2 regions of the Mesorhizobium sp. LEGMi-168a genome follow, and region 2 is predicted to be linked to the other one. Evidence: predicted binding sites of a transcription regulator. Region 2 holds the regulator's gene; the other holds the start of a gene.
The links. The regulator PhoB, encoded in region 2, activates phosphate uptake and scavenging genes when phosphate is short. The targets are predictions, from matches to a motif close to TGTCATNNANCTGTCAT.
Positions count from the first base shown of each region.

Region 1: a site for PhoB is predicted at 2,491-2,507, ahead of AC4FWB_RS10210 (alkaline phosphatase D family protein). Genes of this name have one in related genera too.

Region 1 is NZ_JBZEGV010000005.1:289,722-297,256, reverse strand. Features, by position in the region: gene typA (translational GTPase TypA) at 1-128, opposite strand, end outside; gene AC4FWB_RS10215 (hypothetical protein) at 323-610, shown strand; gene AC4FWB_RS10210 (alkaline phosphatase D family protein) at 845-2,419, opposite strand; gene AC4FWB_RS10205 (MFS transporter) at 2,826-4,109, opposite strand; gene AC4FWB_RS10200 (TetR/AcrR family transcriptional regulator) at 4,188-4,796, shown strand; gene AC4FWB_RS10195 (hypothetical protein) at 5,035-5,625, shown strand; gene ppa (inorganic diphosphatase) at 5,626-6,159, opposite strand; gene AC4FWB_RS10185 (GNAT family N-acetyltransferase) at 6,297-6,803, opposite strand; gene AC4FWB_RS10180 (TPM domain-containing protein) at 7,048-7,535, opposite strand, start outside.
Region 2 is NZ_JBZEGV010000019.1:67,176-74,710, forward strand. Features, by position in the region: gene AC4FWB_RS22775 (response regulator) at 1-334, shown strand, start outside; gene pstS (phosphate ABC transporter substrate-binding protein PstS) at 862-1,920, shown strand; gene pstC (phosphate ABC transporter permease subunit PstC) at 1,985-2,971, shown strand; gene pstA (phosphate ABC transporter permease PstA) at 2,975-3,826, shown strand; gene pstB (phosphate ABC transporter ATP-binding protein PstB) at 3,823-4,626, shown strand; gene phoU (phosphate signaling complex protein PhoU) at 4,645-5,352, shown strand; gene phoB (phosphate regulon transcriptional regulator PhoB) at 5,372-6,061, shown strand; gene AC4FWB_RS22810 (ROK family transcriptional regulator) at 6,062-7,303, opposite strand.

The sequences.
Region 1 (7,535 bases), on a different contig from region 2:
GAATCCATGGCGCGCTCGGCGACGCGCTGGTTGTCGCGGAAGGCGCCGGACTGTTTCAAAAGCTGGTCGACGAGGGTGGTTTTGCCATGGTCGACGTGCGCGATGATCGCGATATTGCGGAGGTTCATTGTCTGGTCTCGGGAGCGTTGCAGGCAGCAGGCCCAAAAGCGCCGCCTTTTTCGGTTGCGCGGCTCATACAAGGTTTTTCGCAATTGCGAAAGGGGAGGCCCCGTCCCAAATACGTGGTCACTGATTCTTAAACGTCTTGGTGTGAAATGATTCTGTTAACCAAGGCGGAACCTTTGAGGGGCCGGGCAGTTCGATGTTCATGACCGATCAGATGTCCAGATTGCGTCCGGTTTTCGCGTGGGCGGCGCTTGGCGTGCTGGTCGCGGCGGGTGCCGCGCAATCGGCAGCTGCCCTGAGAGAAGCTGACCCGATCTCGCCGCCTGACGCCAAGACCGCGCAGCAGATGTTCGCCGACGCCCCAGACGGGGTCGACCCGATCGTCACCGGCCCGGTCAGCGCTGCCTTCAAGCAGCGCCAGAAGGCCGCTAACTGCGACAGCGCCGTCTGGCCAAATGTTCCCGCGACCTGCTATCCGGATTGACCTGCCGTAACAGGAACGCGGCAAGCGTTGCGATCCTTCGCGCCCCCCTCTGCCCTGCCGGGCATCTCCCTCACTTGGGGAGAGATTTGGCTGTCACGCTCGCTTTCGCCAATCGCCGACGTTGCAGAAGGAGCGCAGCGCCGAAACTGCTGATCTCCCCCCAAGTGGGGGAGATGGCCGGCAGGCCAGAGGGGGCGCTGTCCCGCCGGCATTCCTGATTTCCTCGAGCGCCCCTTACGCCGACCGCACCGGATCGAGCGTCACCTTGTAGAGCTCGTTGTCGTCGCGATCCATCAGCCGCACGGTGAGCTGCTCGGTGGCGCCGGAAATATCGACCAGCCCGAAGAACTGCAGCCCGGCCGATGGCGGCAGGTTCTGGCCCTGCTCGGCGGTCGGCGCCTTGATGAACTTCAGCTCGGGGCCGAAGGTCATATCGAAACCGTTGGGGCCGAACGTGCCGGCATGGATCGGGCCCGAGACGAACTCCCAGAACGGATTGAAATCCTGGAACTGCGCCTTGTCCGGGTTGTAGTAGTGCGCCGCCGTGTAGTGGACGTCGGCGGTGAGCCACACGGTGTTGGTGATGCCGGCATTCTTGATGTAGCGCAGCAGATCGGCGAATTCGAGCTCGCGGCCCTTGGGCGCGCCATTGTCGCCATTGCTGACCGCCTCGGCGCCGGCCTTCTTGGCGGCATCGTCCCAGACGACCAGGCCGAGCGGCATGTCGGCGGCGATGATCTTCCAGGTCGCCTTGGAGTTCGCCAGCTCCCGCTTCAACCACTTGGTCTGCTGTTCGCCGAGCATGCGCGACTTCGGCGTCAGCGTCTCCTCCATGTCCGGGCCGTTCGGGCCGCGATAGGAGCGCATGTCGAGGAAGAAGACATCGAGCAGCGGCCCGTGGGCGATCTTGCGGTAGACGCGGCCCGGTTCCGACGGCTCGTAGCGGATCGTCGTCATTTCGTGGAAGGCGCGCGCCGCGCGGGCCGCCAGCACATGGATCGACTTTTCCTTGTAACGGTCATCCGCGGTCAGGTTCTTCGAATCCGACCAGTTGTTCAGCACCTCGTGGTCATCCCACTGGTAGAAGGTCGGGCAGATGGCGGAGAGGCCCAGCACGTGCTTGTCCATCATGTTGTACTTCCACTGGTCGCGGTACTCATCCAGCGTCTCGGCGACCTTGCGCTTGCCGTCGACCATGACGACGTTCTTCCATTTGCCGCCGCCGGGAAGGTCGACCTCGTCCTTCATGGCGCCGTCGGCATAGATCGTGTCGCCGGAATGCAGGAAGAAGTCCGGCGTGTGCTTGGCGATGGTGGAATAGGTCTTCATGCCGGTCTCGTCGATGCCCCAGCCCTGACCGGCGGTGTCGCCCGACCAGGCGAAGCGCACGTCGCGCTTCGAGGCCGGCGCGGTGCGGAAGCGGCCGACGATCGGTTCGGAGACGGCGTTGATGTCGGAAAGATCAGCCGCGACCATGCGATAAAAAATATCCTGGTCGGAGGCGAGGTCGGTGAGCAGCCGCTTCACCGTGTAATCGCTGGCGGGCGAGGTATCGAGCGCAGCCAGCCTCGTCGCGTCGGTGAAGCTTTCCGTCGTCGACACTTCGTACATCACGCGCGCCGGACGGTCGGTGCGGGTCCAGACCATGCCCGAGGTGGCGTCGACATCGCCGGACTGCACGCCATGGGTGAAAGCCGGGCGCTGATTGGCGCGGGAGTAATAGGGCATTGCGAGACCGGAGGCGCCGACAAGGCCAAAGGCGCTGGCCGAGGTGACGAAAGCGCGGCGGGTCAATGAGAGCTTGTTCATGGCTGTCTCCGGATGGCGTTGAACGGGACCGCCAAGCTCTCGCCTCAATGTTTCAGGCGCATATCGGAACCATGAAGTTTTGATAACAGTGAACAGGGCCTTCCCTTCTCCCCTTGTGGGAGAAGGTGGATCGGCGCGCAGCGCCGAGACGGTTGAGGGGTGGGTGACGGATCGCCGTCATTGCCAAGCTGGAACACCCCTCATCCGACCGAGCTTCGCTCGGCCACCTTCTCCCACAAGGGGAGAAGGAGAAACCGACGCCAGAAGGCGTGTTGAGATTCGGGTCAGGACGAGCCGAAAATGGCGGTCTCCGAGAACCGGAGCGGAGCGTACTTCAAGTACGTGAGCACCGGAAGCGCAGGAGACTGCCGTTTGCAGGCCGGCCTCACCCGAATCTCAACACGCCTCAAGCCGCCTGCGGCTCCGGATCGAACGCCGGCTTGCTCGTGTTGATCAGCAGCGAGATACAGGCCGCCGCGATGCCCGTCATGCCGGCGATCAGGAAGGCCAGCTCGTAATTCCCCTGCAGTTCCCGCATGGTGCCGCCGAAGGCAGCGGCCGCGGCCGCGCCCACCTGGTGGCCGGCGACAATCCAGCCGAACACGATCGGCCCGCTGCGGTCGCCGAAGGCTTCGTTGGCGAGCCTCAGCGTCGGCGGCACCGTAGCGATCCAGTCCAGACCGTAGAGCACGGCGAAGATGATCAAGCTGACCGCCGAGAAGCCCGAATAAGGCAGATAGATCAGCGACAGGCCACGCACGGCATAATAGACGCCGAGCAGCTTGCGCGGATCGAAACGATCGGTGAGCCAGCCGGACAGCGTCGTGCCGATCAGGTCGAAGATGCCCATCATCGACAGCAGCCCGGCCGCCTGCACCTCGCCGATGCCCATGTCACCGCAGAAGGCGATGAGATGCGTGCCGACGAGGCCGTTGGTGGTGAAGCCGCAGACGAAGAAGGTGGCGAACAGATACCAGAACACCCTGGTGCTGGCGGCACGGCGCAACGTGTTCAGCGTATGCGCCAGGAAATTGCCCTGCGAGGCCGGCGACACCGGCGGCACGTCATCGGCGTCGGCGCCGTAGCGGACCTGGCCGATCGAGGATGGGCGTTCCGGCACCAGCAGGAGGACGAGCGGGATCAGCGCGGCGGTTGCCAGCGCCACGGCGATTGCCACCGGCTTCCAGCCGCCGGCCTGCGCGAGCGAGGCGATCAACGGCAGGAACACCAGCATGCCGGTGGCGCTGGAGGCCGACATCAGGCCCATCACCAGGCCGCGATTGGTCTTGAACCAGCGATTGACGATGGTCGCGCCAAGCACGCTCGCCACCGCGCCCGAGCCGATGCCGGAAAACACGCCCCAGGTGATGAAAAGATGCCAGGGCTCGGTCATCAACAGGCTGAGCGCCGTCGAGCCCGACATGATCAACAGCGCGGCGAGCAGCGTGCGACGCAGTCCGATCCGCTCCATCAGAGCAGCCGCGAACGGACCGGTAAGGCCGTAGAGCAGGATGCCGACGCCGGCGGCCATCGAGATGACGTCGCGGCGCCAGCCGAAGCTCTCCTCCAGCGGCAGCATCATGACGGATGGCGCGGAACGGAGCCCGGCGGCGATCAGCAGGCAGAGGAAGATGACGGCAACGACGACGAAGGCGTAGCGCTGGCCAAACGGACGGGACTGAGCTATCATGTTACTGACCGGTACGTTGCAATGGGATGGCGCCATACATACGTACCGGTCAGTAACATTGTCAAGCGAGTTTGGTGAATGCCATCGGACAATAAAATTGAAGCGTCGGCCAGCGAGGCGCCGGCGCCGAAGGCTGCCGACAAGATCCTCGACGTGGCGCGCGACCTGTTCTATCGCGAAGGCATCCGCGCGATCGGCGTCGACGAGATCGTCAAGCGCGCCGGCGTCACCAAGCCCAGCCTCTACCGTACCTTCCCATCCAAAGACGAGCTCGCCGCATCCTATCTGCGCAAGTATGACCTCGAGTTCTGGGAGCGTTTCGACGAAGCCGTCGATGCGCATCCGGGCAACCCGCGCGCCCAGATCATCGCTTTCCTCACCCGCGTCGGCAAACGCACGCAGAAGCCGGACTATCGCGGCTGCGGCATGACCAACGCGGCGGTCGAATATCCCGAGCACGGTCATCCGGCCCGCATCGTCAGCGAGAACAACAAGCAGGAACTGCGCCGGCGCCTGCGCGCCATGGCGGCGGCGATGGGCGCGAGCGATGCCGACACGCTCGGCGACGGCCTGCTGCTCCTCATCGAGGGCGCCTATATCAGCGGCCAGTTGTTCGGCCTTGGCGGTCCGGCGGCATCGGTCGCCCGCAACGCCGATCTGCTGATCGAAGCCAGCTTGAAGAAATAGACCTTCTTCCTTCTCCCCTTGTGGGAGAAGGTGGATCGGCGCGTTAGCGCCGAGACGGTTGAGGGGTGTTGGCCGGATCGCCGTCATTGCCAAGCTGGAGCACCCCTCATCCGACCTCGCTTCGCGAGGCCACCTTCTCCCGCAAGGGGAGAAGGGAGAGCCCGCATTTGGCGGTAACGCATCTAGGCTGGTTGGTAATTTGGCGATACGTTCAAGCGACCTCCACTGGACATCCGCCATGCGTGCTCTTTTGATCCCGCTCGCCCTCGCCGGTCTCTGCCAGGCAGCCCATGCCGGCGATATATCCAGCGCCTACACCGATCTCGACTGGAAGAAGGACTGCGTGACCTATGCGCAGTCAGAGGAAGGCGACGGCGATTGGGCGAGCCTCGCCTGCGCCGGCTATCGCGGCTATCCGGTGCTGATCGGCTACGACGACGCCCGCGAGTCCGTCTATTACGGCTTTCCCTCCGACGACATGACCGCCGTCTGGGAGAGTTTCTCCGGGCTCAACACCGCGGGTCCGAAGGTCGAGTGGCGGATCGAGACCAACGGCGACAAGGCCGTGCCCTTCGCGGTCATTCACCGTCGTGAGATCAGCAACCCCGAAGACGAGAACAAGCCGACCGAGGTTCTGGTCGTCGCCAAGGTGGCGCAGCCGGAGAAGCATGAGGGCTGCACCGTCGGCCTGGTGCTCGCCACCGGCAACCCCCAGGCCAACGACCAGGCGCGCAAGCTCGCCGACGAAAAGGCCAAGGCTTTCGCTTGCGGCAAGGACAAGCGCGAAGTGATCGGCAAAGTGCCGGACTTCGGCCGCGTCGATAACTGATTACTTGCCGGCCTTCGCCCGCTCGATCGCCTCGACGATCATCTTCTTGGCATATTTGGAATCGTGCCAGCCCTCGATCTTGACCCATTTGCCGGGCTCGAGGTCCTTGTAGTGCTCGAAGAAGTGCTGCACCTGCTGGCGCGTGATCTCCGGCAGATGCGTGTATTCGGTGACGTTCTCGTAGCGCAGCGTGAGCTTCGGCGACGGCACCGCGATCACCTTCTCGTCCTGGCCGGCATTGTCTTCCATGATCAAGACGCCGATCGGCCGCACATTGATGACGCAGCCGGGCACCAGCGCGCGCGTGTTGCAGACCAGGACGTCGATCGGGTCGCCGTCGCCAGACAGCGTGTGCGGCACGAAGCCGTAATTGCCGGGGTAGCGCATCGAGGTGTGCAGGAAGCGGTCGACGAACAGCGTACCGGCCTCCTTGTCCATCTCGTATTTGATCGGCTCGCCGCCGATCGGCACCTCGATGATGACGTTGACGTCCTCTGGCGGGTTCTTTCCGGTGGGCACGGCTTCGATACGCATGGCTCAAATCCCTCTCAATCTTGTGAGACCGATAGCGGGACACGCGTCATGGTGCAATGCGGCGAATGGTGCTGAACGCTAATGGGAGCGCACAGTTTGTGATGAGTTGTAACCCAATGCGGGTAAAGCGGCGCGCGTCATTCCCAGACGAACGCGACCTTTTTTAACGCCTTCTGCTCGAAGACCTCGACGCCCTCGGCGACGTCGCGGCCGCCATTGCCGGCATAGAAGGCTAAAGCGTTGTAATTGTCTTCCAGCGCCCACACCACCAGGCCCCTGAGGCCGTGGTCGGCGAGGCGTGTCTTCGCGGCTTTGAACAGCCGGCTGCCGAGCCCGATGCCCTGATATTCCGGGCGCAGGTAAAGCTCGTAGATCTCGCCCTGCTGCCTGAGCTCGCGGGCGCGGTTCTTGCCGATCGTGGCATAGCCGGCGATCGTGCCGCCGATCTCGACCACCAGCACGGTGGCCGCGCGGCGAATCGCGTTCGCCCACCAGTCGGGGCCGCGACGATTGATCATGGCCGTCAGAGTGCGATGCGGGATGATGCCGGAATAGGCGCCGCGCCATGCTTCCTGATGCACTTCGGCGATGGCGATTGCGTCGCGAGGGTCGGCTTTGCGGATATCGATCGTCAGCGTGTTCATGATTTGTTAACCATAGACCCGCTTCGCCCGATTGCAAAGAGTCCGCACTGTCGCGCCCACGCTTTCGCACAAGGAGACGACACGCTGGTGAGACTAGGTGGAGCCGGCCCTGGAAATGCGCTCTTCCGAGGCGGATGACGTGATTTTCGAGGCCCGAAACGCAACGGACTTTCGGGTCTGTGAGCATCGGAAGCGCAGAAAATCGCGTCAGGCGTCCGGCAGAGTAGCGCTTGCAGGCCGGCTCTCAGATTTCGACGAGATGATCGTCCAGCTCGTTGGGATCGCCTTCGGTGACCGGGAAGTGCTCGGCGAGCACCGCGCCGACTGATTCGATCGCACGGACGAAACCGTCGGCGAGCCGGTCGTCGCCGGCGTGTCGGGTAAGGTCGCGCACCACGCCGTCCCAGACATGCTGGCCGACCTTGGCGTCGATGCCGCTGTCGGCGACAATTTCGGCGTAGCGCTCGGCGATGGAGACGAAGATCAGCACGCCGGTGCGCGCGCTCGTGCGATGGACGTTGCGGGCCAGGAACTGCTTCATCGCATTGGCGTGCGCCGCCTGGTAGCGCAGCCTTCGCGGCACGAGGTGGATTCGCCAGCCGGGCAGCGCCCACAGAAGTACCAGCATGCAGCCCAGCGCCAGCAATTGGGCGAGCACGAAATGCGGCAGCCGGATGGTCAGCCACCAGGCTTCGAGCCCGTAGGCGACCGCCAGGCTGACGACGAGTGTTG
Region 2 (7,535 bases):
CGAGACCGGCTATCATTTCGAGATCGTCGGCAATGGCCGCAAGGCGCTCGACGCCTTCGGCAAGCTCAATCCGCGCATGATCCTGATGGACGTATCGATGCCGGAGATGAGCGGGCTGGAGGCGACCGCGGCCATCCGCCAGCTCGAAGCCGAGATGGGGACGCGTGTGCCGATCGTCGGCGTCACGGCGCACGCGCTGAAAGGGGACCGCGAACGCTGCCTGGAAGCCGGCATGGACGACTACCTGCCGAAGCCGATCAGCCCGAAGGCGCTGCTTGAAAAGCTCGAAAGATGGCTCGGCCCGGATGCGGAGGTCCGACGCAGCGCCGGCTAAAAGCACTTCCAGGAAAAGTGCGGCGCTGCCAGGGCGGTTTTCTCTTAGCCGGCATCCGCTGCTCGTTCGTTACGCGGACGTATGGTGTGATCGCACCATACCAAAGCGATGGTCAAGCCGGAACAATAGCGGCTGTCGATTCCGCCCTTCGGTTACGGGCGGGAGCAGCGACCGCCGGCAAGGAACAGCGTCGACTCTACCCCAACGGACCTGTTTTCGGCGATGGCTAGGCCATGATCCGCTCTGGCTTTCGGGCAACGCGCTCTCGTCCGGATTTTATTTCCCGGCGGCCGAGATCCGGCCGCCGGGATAATTTTTGATTCAAAAGTCGGACAAGTTGCTGATTCCCGCGGCAAACTCCGGCTGGCCCGCAAAAGGCGGCCGCAGGCCTCTCCAGCTATCCCTGTTCAGACGTTACCGGGCTGACACGAAACTGTCATGCGACTGTAATAATCGAAGGCTATTGCGCTCCCCGGGCGCCGATAGACGGGTGCCGAAAGACCATATTCCGAACAGGAGCAGGCCACATGAGACATTTCATCCGCTCGGCGGCCGTTGCGATTGCAATGGCTGCGGCATCCACGCTTTCCATCTCCGCCGCGATGGCGGCCGATATCTCGGGCGCCGGCGCCACCTTCCCCTATCCGATCTACGCCAAGTGGGCTGACGCCTACAAAAAGGAGACCGGCGTCGGTCTCAACTATCAGTCGATCGGCTCCGGCGGCGGCATCAAGCAGATCAAGGCCAAGACCGTGACCTTCGGCGCTTCCGATGCGCCGCTCAAGGGCGAAGAACTTGACGGCACCGGCCTCGCACAGTTCCCGATGGTGATGGGCGGCATCGTTCCGGTCGTCAATCTCGAAGGCGTCAAGCCGGGCGAACTGGTTCTCGACGGCCCGACGCTGGCCGACATTTTCCTCGGCAAGATCACGAGCTGGGATGACGCGGCGATCAAGAAGCTCAATCCCGACGTCAAGTTGCCGTCGCAGGCGATCGCGGTGGTTCACCGTTCCGATGGTTCGGGCACCACGTTCAACTTCACATACTATCTCGGCGACGTCAGCGCTGATTGGAAGTCGAAGGTCGGCGTCGACAAGGCTGTGGAATGGCCAGTCGGCATTGGCGCCAAGGGCAATGAGGGCGTTGCCAACAACGTTTCCCAAACCGGCGGCGCGATCGGCTATGTCGAATATGCCTATGCCAAGCAGAACAAGCTGACCCACACCGACCTGGTGAACAAGGACGGCAAGAAGGTCGAGCCGACGGCGGCGGCGTTCTCGGCTGCCGCGGCCAACGCCGACTGGAGCTCGCAGCCGGGCTACGGCGTCATCCTGGCCAATCAGCCGGGCGCCGAATCCTGGCCGATGACGGCTGCGACGTGGATCCTCGTCTACAAGAAGCCCGACGATGCGGCGGCCACGACCGAAGCGCTCAAGTTCTTCGCCTGGTCCTACGCCAAGGGCGACGACATGGCCGGCGCGCTGGACTATGTTCCGATGCCCGACGCGGTCGTGAAGAGCGTCGAGGGGATGTGGGGCAAGGACATCGTCGACGCGAACGGCAAGCCGCTCTACTCCGGCATGTAATTCCTGCGGAATAAGGAGGGCGCCTCCGGCGCCCTCCTGTCGCTTTCGAAATGCGAGGGGCTAGATGACTGCCGTTTCCGAAGCCGTGACATCGTCCGCCATGCGGACCAGAGAAGCGACGGTGCGCCGCTTCGCCTTCACCGACATGGCCTTCCGGACGGCGACGCGCGCTTCCGCCATCCTCGTGCTGGTCCTGCTTGGTGGCGTCGCGATCTCGCTGATTGCCGGCTCGTGGGAGGCGCTGTCGAAGTTCGGCTTCTCCTTCCTGACCACCGAGGCCTGGAATCCGGTCACCGAGAATTTCGGCGCCCTGGCGCCGATCTACGGCACCATCGTCACCTCTGCCATCGCCATTCTTATCGCCGTGCCGATCGGTATCGGCATCGCCGTCTTCCTGACCGAGCTCTGCCCGCGCCCGCTCCGCCGCCCGATCGGCATCGCGGTCGAGCTGCTCGCCGGCATTCCCTCGATCATCTACGGCATCTGGGGCCTGTTCGTCTTCGCGCCCTTCCTGCAGACGACGGTGCAGCCCTTCATCATCAATCTTTTCCACGGCATACCGGGCCTCTCCAGCCTGTTTGCCGGTCCGCCCTACGGCATCGGCCTGCTGACCTCGTCGCTGATCCTTGCCATCATGGTGCTGCCCTTCATCACCTCGATCACCAAGGACGTGTTCGACACCGTGCCGGCGGTGCTGAAGGAATCGGCCTACGGCATCGGCTGCACGACCTGGGAAGTGACCCGGCGCGTGACCATCCCCTATACCCGCGTCGGCATCATGGGCGGCGTCATGCTCGGCCTCGGCCGCGCGCTCGGCGAGACGATGGCCGTCACCTTCGTCATCGGCAACGCGCATCGCATCAGCGCTTCCCTGTTTGCACCGGGCACGACGATCTCGGCGACCATCGCCAACGAATTCACCGAAGCCGACGGCGAGCTCTACACATCCTCGCTGGTGGCGCTCGGCCTGATCCTGTTCATCATCACTCTCATCATCCTCGCCATCGCGCGCTACATGCTGTTGCGCATCGATAGCCGGACCGGAGCCTGACCGATGTCGACAGCCGCATCGCTCCACCAAAGCCGCAAGCGCAAGAATGCCGTGATGATGGCGCTGTGCGTCATCGCGGCGGGCATCGGCCTTGCCTGGCTGGCGCTTATCCTTGGCGCGCTGATCTACAAAGGGCTCTCCGGCGTTTCCCTGGCCGTCTTTACCGAAATGACGCCGCCGCCCGGCGACGCCGGCGGTCTGCTCAACGCCATCTACGGCAGCATCGTGATGACCATCATCGGCATCATCGTCGGCACGCCGATCGGCGTGCTCGCCGGAACCTACATGGCCGAATACGGGCGCTTCTCGCGTCTGACCACGGTGGTGCGTTTCATCAACGACATCCTGCTGTCGGCGCCCTCGATCATCGTCGGCCTGTTCGTCTATGAGCTGATGGTGCGCCCGATGGGCCACTTCTCGGCGATCGCCGGCGCGGTTGCGCTGTCCATCCTGGTGATCCCCGTCGTGGTGCGCACCACCGAGGACATGCTCAACCTGGTGCCCAACGCGCTGCGCGAAGCCGGCACCGCCATCGGCGCGCCGCGCTGGGTGGTGATCCGCTCGGTCGCCTATCGCGCCGCACTGTCCGGCATCGTCACCGGCATATTGCTGGCGATCGCCCGCATTTCCGGCGAGACGGCGCCGCTGCTCTTCACCGCGCTCAACAACCAGTTCTGGTCGAGCAATCTCAACGCGCCGATGGCCAGCCTGCCGGTGACCATCTTCCAGTTTGCGCTCAGCCCCTATGAGGAATGGCAGCAGCTGGCCTGGACGGGCGCACTCATAATCACCCTGACGGTTCTCGGGCTGAGCGTCTTCGCCCGCAGCCTTACCGGACGCAGAGAGGACAGATGAAACCGATGTTGTCCACCGACCTGAACGTAGCCGACACTGCCGTCGAGAAGGCCAAGATCGAGGTCAAAAACCTCAACTTCTACTATGGCCAGTCGAAGGCGCTGAAGGACATCAACCTGTCGCTGCCCGAACGCAGCGTCACCGCCTTCATCGGGCCGTCGGGCTGCGGGAAGTCGACGCTGCTGCGCGTGCTGAACCGCATCTACGAGCTCTATCCGAAGCAGAGCGCCGAAGGCCAGGTGCTGCTCGACGGCAAGAACATCCTCGACCGCTCGCAGGACCTCAACCTGCTCAGGACCAAGATCGGCATGGTGTTCCAGAAGCCGACGCCGTTCCCGATGTCGATCTACGAGAACATCGCCTTCGGCGTCAGGCTGTATGAGAAGATCAGCAAGGCCGAGATGGACAACCGCGTCGAGCAGGCGCTGAAGCGCGCGGCGCTGTGGAACGAGGTCAAGGACAAGCTCAACGCCAGCGGCCAGAGCCTTTCGGGCGGCCAGCAGCAGCGGCTCTGCATCGCCCGCACCGTGGCGGTGAAGCCGGAGGTCATCCTGCTCGACGAGCCGGCCTCGGCGCTCGATCCGCTGTCGACCGCCAAGATCGAGGAACTGATCGACGAATTGCAGGCCGACTACACGATCGTGATCGTCACCCACAACATGCAGCAGGCGGCGCGCGTGTCGCGGCAGACGGCGTTCATGTATCTCGGCGAGCTGGTCGAGTTCGACCGAACCGAGAAGATCTTCACCTCGCCCCGCGAGAAGCGCACGCAGGACTACATCACCGGCCGCTTCGGCTGAGTTCACACGAGGACATCAATCATGGCCCATACGGTCGCTTCCTTCGACGAGGATCTCGGGCAGATCAGCCGGCTCATCCGTGATATGGGCGATCTCGCCGGCTCGATGGTCGGCGCCTCGACCAAGGCTCTGCTCAATTCCGACAATGCTTTGGCGCAGCGCGTCGTCTCCGACGACGCCATCATGGACGCGCGTCAGCGCGAGCTCGACGACCGCGCCATCACGCTGATCGCCAAGCGCCAGCCGATGGCCGACGACCTGCGCAGCGTGGTCGGCGCCATCCGCATGGCCGGCGACCTCGAGCGCATCGGCGACCTCGCCAAGAACATCGCCAAGCGCGTCGGCTCCGTCGGCGTCAGCGCCGCGCCGCGCGACCTATCGCACTCGATCGACGCGATGGCGCAGCTGGTGCTGATCCAGGTCCAGGGCGTGATCGAGGAGTACACGGCGGGCGACGCCACGGCGCTCGCCAAGCTCAGGAACGACGACGAGCGCGTCGACGTCAAATACACCTCCGTCTTCCGCGAGCTCCTGACTTACATGATGGAGGATCCGCGCAACATCACGGCTTGTACGCACCTCCTGTTCTGCGCCAAGAATCTGGAGCGCATCGGCGACCATGTGACCAACATCGCCGAGAACGCCTATTATGTGCTGACCGGCACCCAATTGCCCGCCAATCGTCCGAAGCAGGACGAGACGGCGATGTCGGCGCCGGCGGCGTGACAGCGAAGGTGCCTGCCAAATGATCGCCCCACGCATCATGGTGGTGGAGGACGAGGAGCCGCTGGGGGTGCTGCTCCGCTACAACCTCGAATCCGAGGGTTATCAGGTCGAGGTGGTGACCCGCGGCGACGAGGCCGAGATCCGCCTGCAGGAGAACGTGCCCGACCTTCTGGTGCTCGATTGGATGGTGCCGGCGGTTTCCGGCATCGAGCTTTGCCGGCGCCTCAGGATGCGGCCCGAGACCGAGCGGCTGCCGATCATCATGCTGACCGCGCGCGGCGAGGAAAGCGATCGCGTGCGCGGCCTCTCGACGGGCGCCGACGACTACCTGGTCAAGCCGTTCTCGACGCCGGAATTCATGGCCAGGGTCAAGGCGCTGTTGCGCCGCGCCAAGCCGGAGGTGCTGTCCAGCGTGCTCAAGGTCGGCGACATCGTGCTCGACCGCGAATCGCACCGCGTCTACCGCAAGAAGAGCGAGATCAGGCTCGGCCCGACCGAGTTCCGGCTGCTCGAATTCATGATGCGGCATCCCGGCCGGGTGTTCTCGCGCAGCCAGCTGCTCGACAATGTCTGGGGCGAGACGATCTATATCGACGAGCGCACGGTGGACGTGCATGTCGGACGCCTGCGCAAGGCGGTCAACAACGGCCGCATGCCGGACGTCATCCGCACGATACGCGGGGCGGGCTACGCGATCAGGGAAGACTGATCAGGCGACGTTCTTTCCGGTGCCGGTCCTCGCCTGCACGCCCGGCGCGAAAATCTCCTGGTCGACGAAGCTCAGCGCGCGCATGGCGCAGCCTTCGCGTATCAGCGGCAATTCGTTCGGCTCAGTGTCGAAGGAGATCGATTTTGAGTGCTGGCCGCCGGCGGTCTGGGCGATGGCTTCCCGCAACGCCGGCTCGATCAGGTCGAAAGCCGCGGCGCTGACGCCGACCATGGCGACCGGCGCCGGGTCGATCAGCGCGAACAGGCTGCCCAGCCCAAAGCCCAGCGCTTCGCCCGCCCGGCGATAGGCCTCGCGCTCCGGGCCGTCTTTTTCGCGCGCCTTCGCGGCAAGAGCCCGCATGTCGGCGTCGCCGACGTCGACCGGCTCGGCATCCTCGCTCATCTTCATGGCGCTGCGCCAGATGGCGTAGTTGCCGGCATAGGCCTCGACGCAGCCGCGGCGTCCGCAGCGGCAGAGCGCGCCGCCGGGACGGTGGATCATGTGGCCGAACTCGCCGCCGGAAGAGTGCGTGCCGGTGAACAGCTCGCCCTTCAGCACCAGCCCCATGCCGATGCCGTGCGAGAGCAGGATGGCGATGAAGTTGTCGCGGTAGCGGTCGGGGTCGCGCCATTGCAGCGCCACCGCCATCATGTTGCAGTCGTTCTCCATGGTGGCGGGAATGCCGAATTCATGCTCCAGGATGTCGGCGAAGGGAATGTCGGTCAGCGGCGTGATCGGCGACCACAGCATGGCGCGGGCGTGGGAATCGGTGATGCCCTGGATGCCCATGGCAATGCGGGCGACGCTGCCGACATCGAGATCCGGGTCCTCCAGCCGGCGCCGGACAATCGCCGTGCATTCGCCGATCAGCTCGTCGCGCGGCATGGTCAGCGTGTCGAGGCGCCGCTGCTCTTCGGCGATGACCTGACCGGCATAGTCGATGACGGCGACGGAGAGGAAATTCAGCGACAGTACCACCGTCACCACCGCGGCCGCTTCGGGGTTGAGGGCGAGGCCGACTTGTGGCCGGCCGCGCTTCAGCGACGTGGTCTCGCTCGGCTTGCTCTCGGCCAGGATGCCTTCCTGGATCAGGTCGGCAGAGATCGCCGAAATCGTCGAGTGGCTGAGCCCGGTGGTCGCGGCGATTTCCGTGCGCGACGGCTGGTCGGCCCGGCGCACGGCCGAGAGCACCATGGCGCGGTTGCGCCGGCGCAGGTCGTCGTGGCGGATTCCGACCGACATCGTTTTCCTTCCTCCCGGGCGTCGCGGCCTTCTCATCATGCCATGGGCCGTCGCCGACGTGCTAGGGATACTGGCAGAAGCTGCCGGGGCTGTCATTATTTATTGCGGAGCTCGAAAAAAAGTTTGCGACACCTCAAAAACCATCAGAATCGCAGTTGACAGCGCTTCGACGTTGCATCAGTGTTTTTTCGAGGCTCGAAAAAAAGCCTCTGTGTGCGGCCTTCGGGCCAGT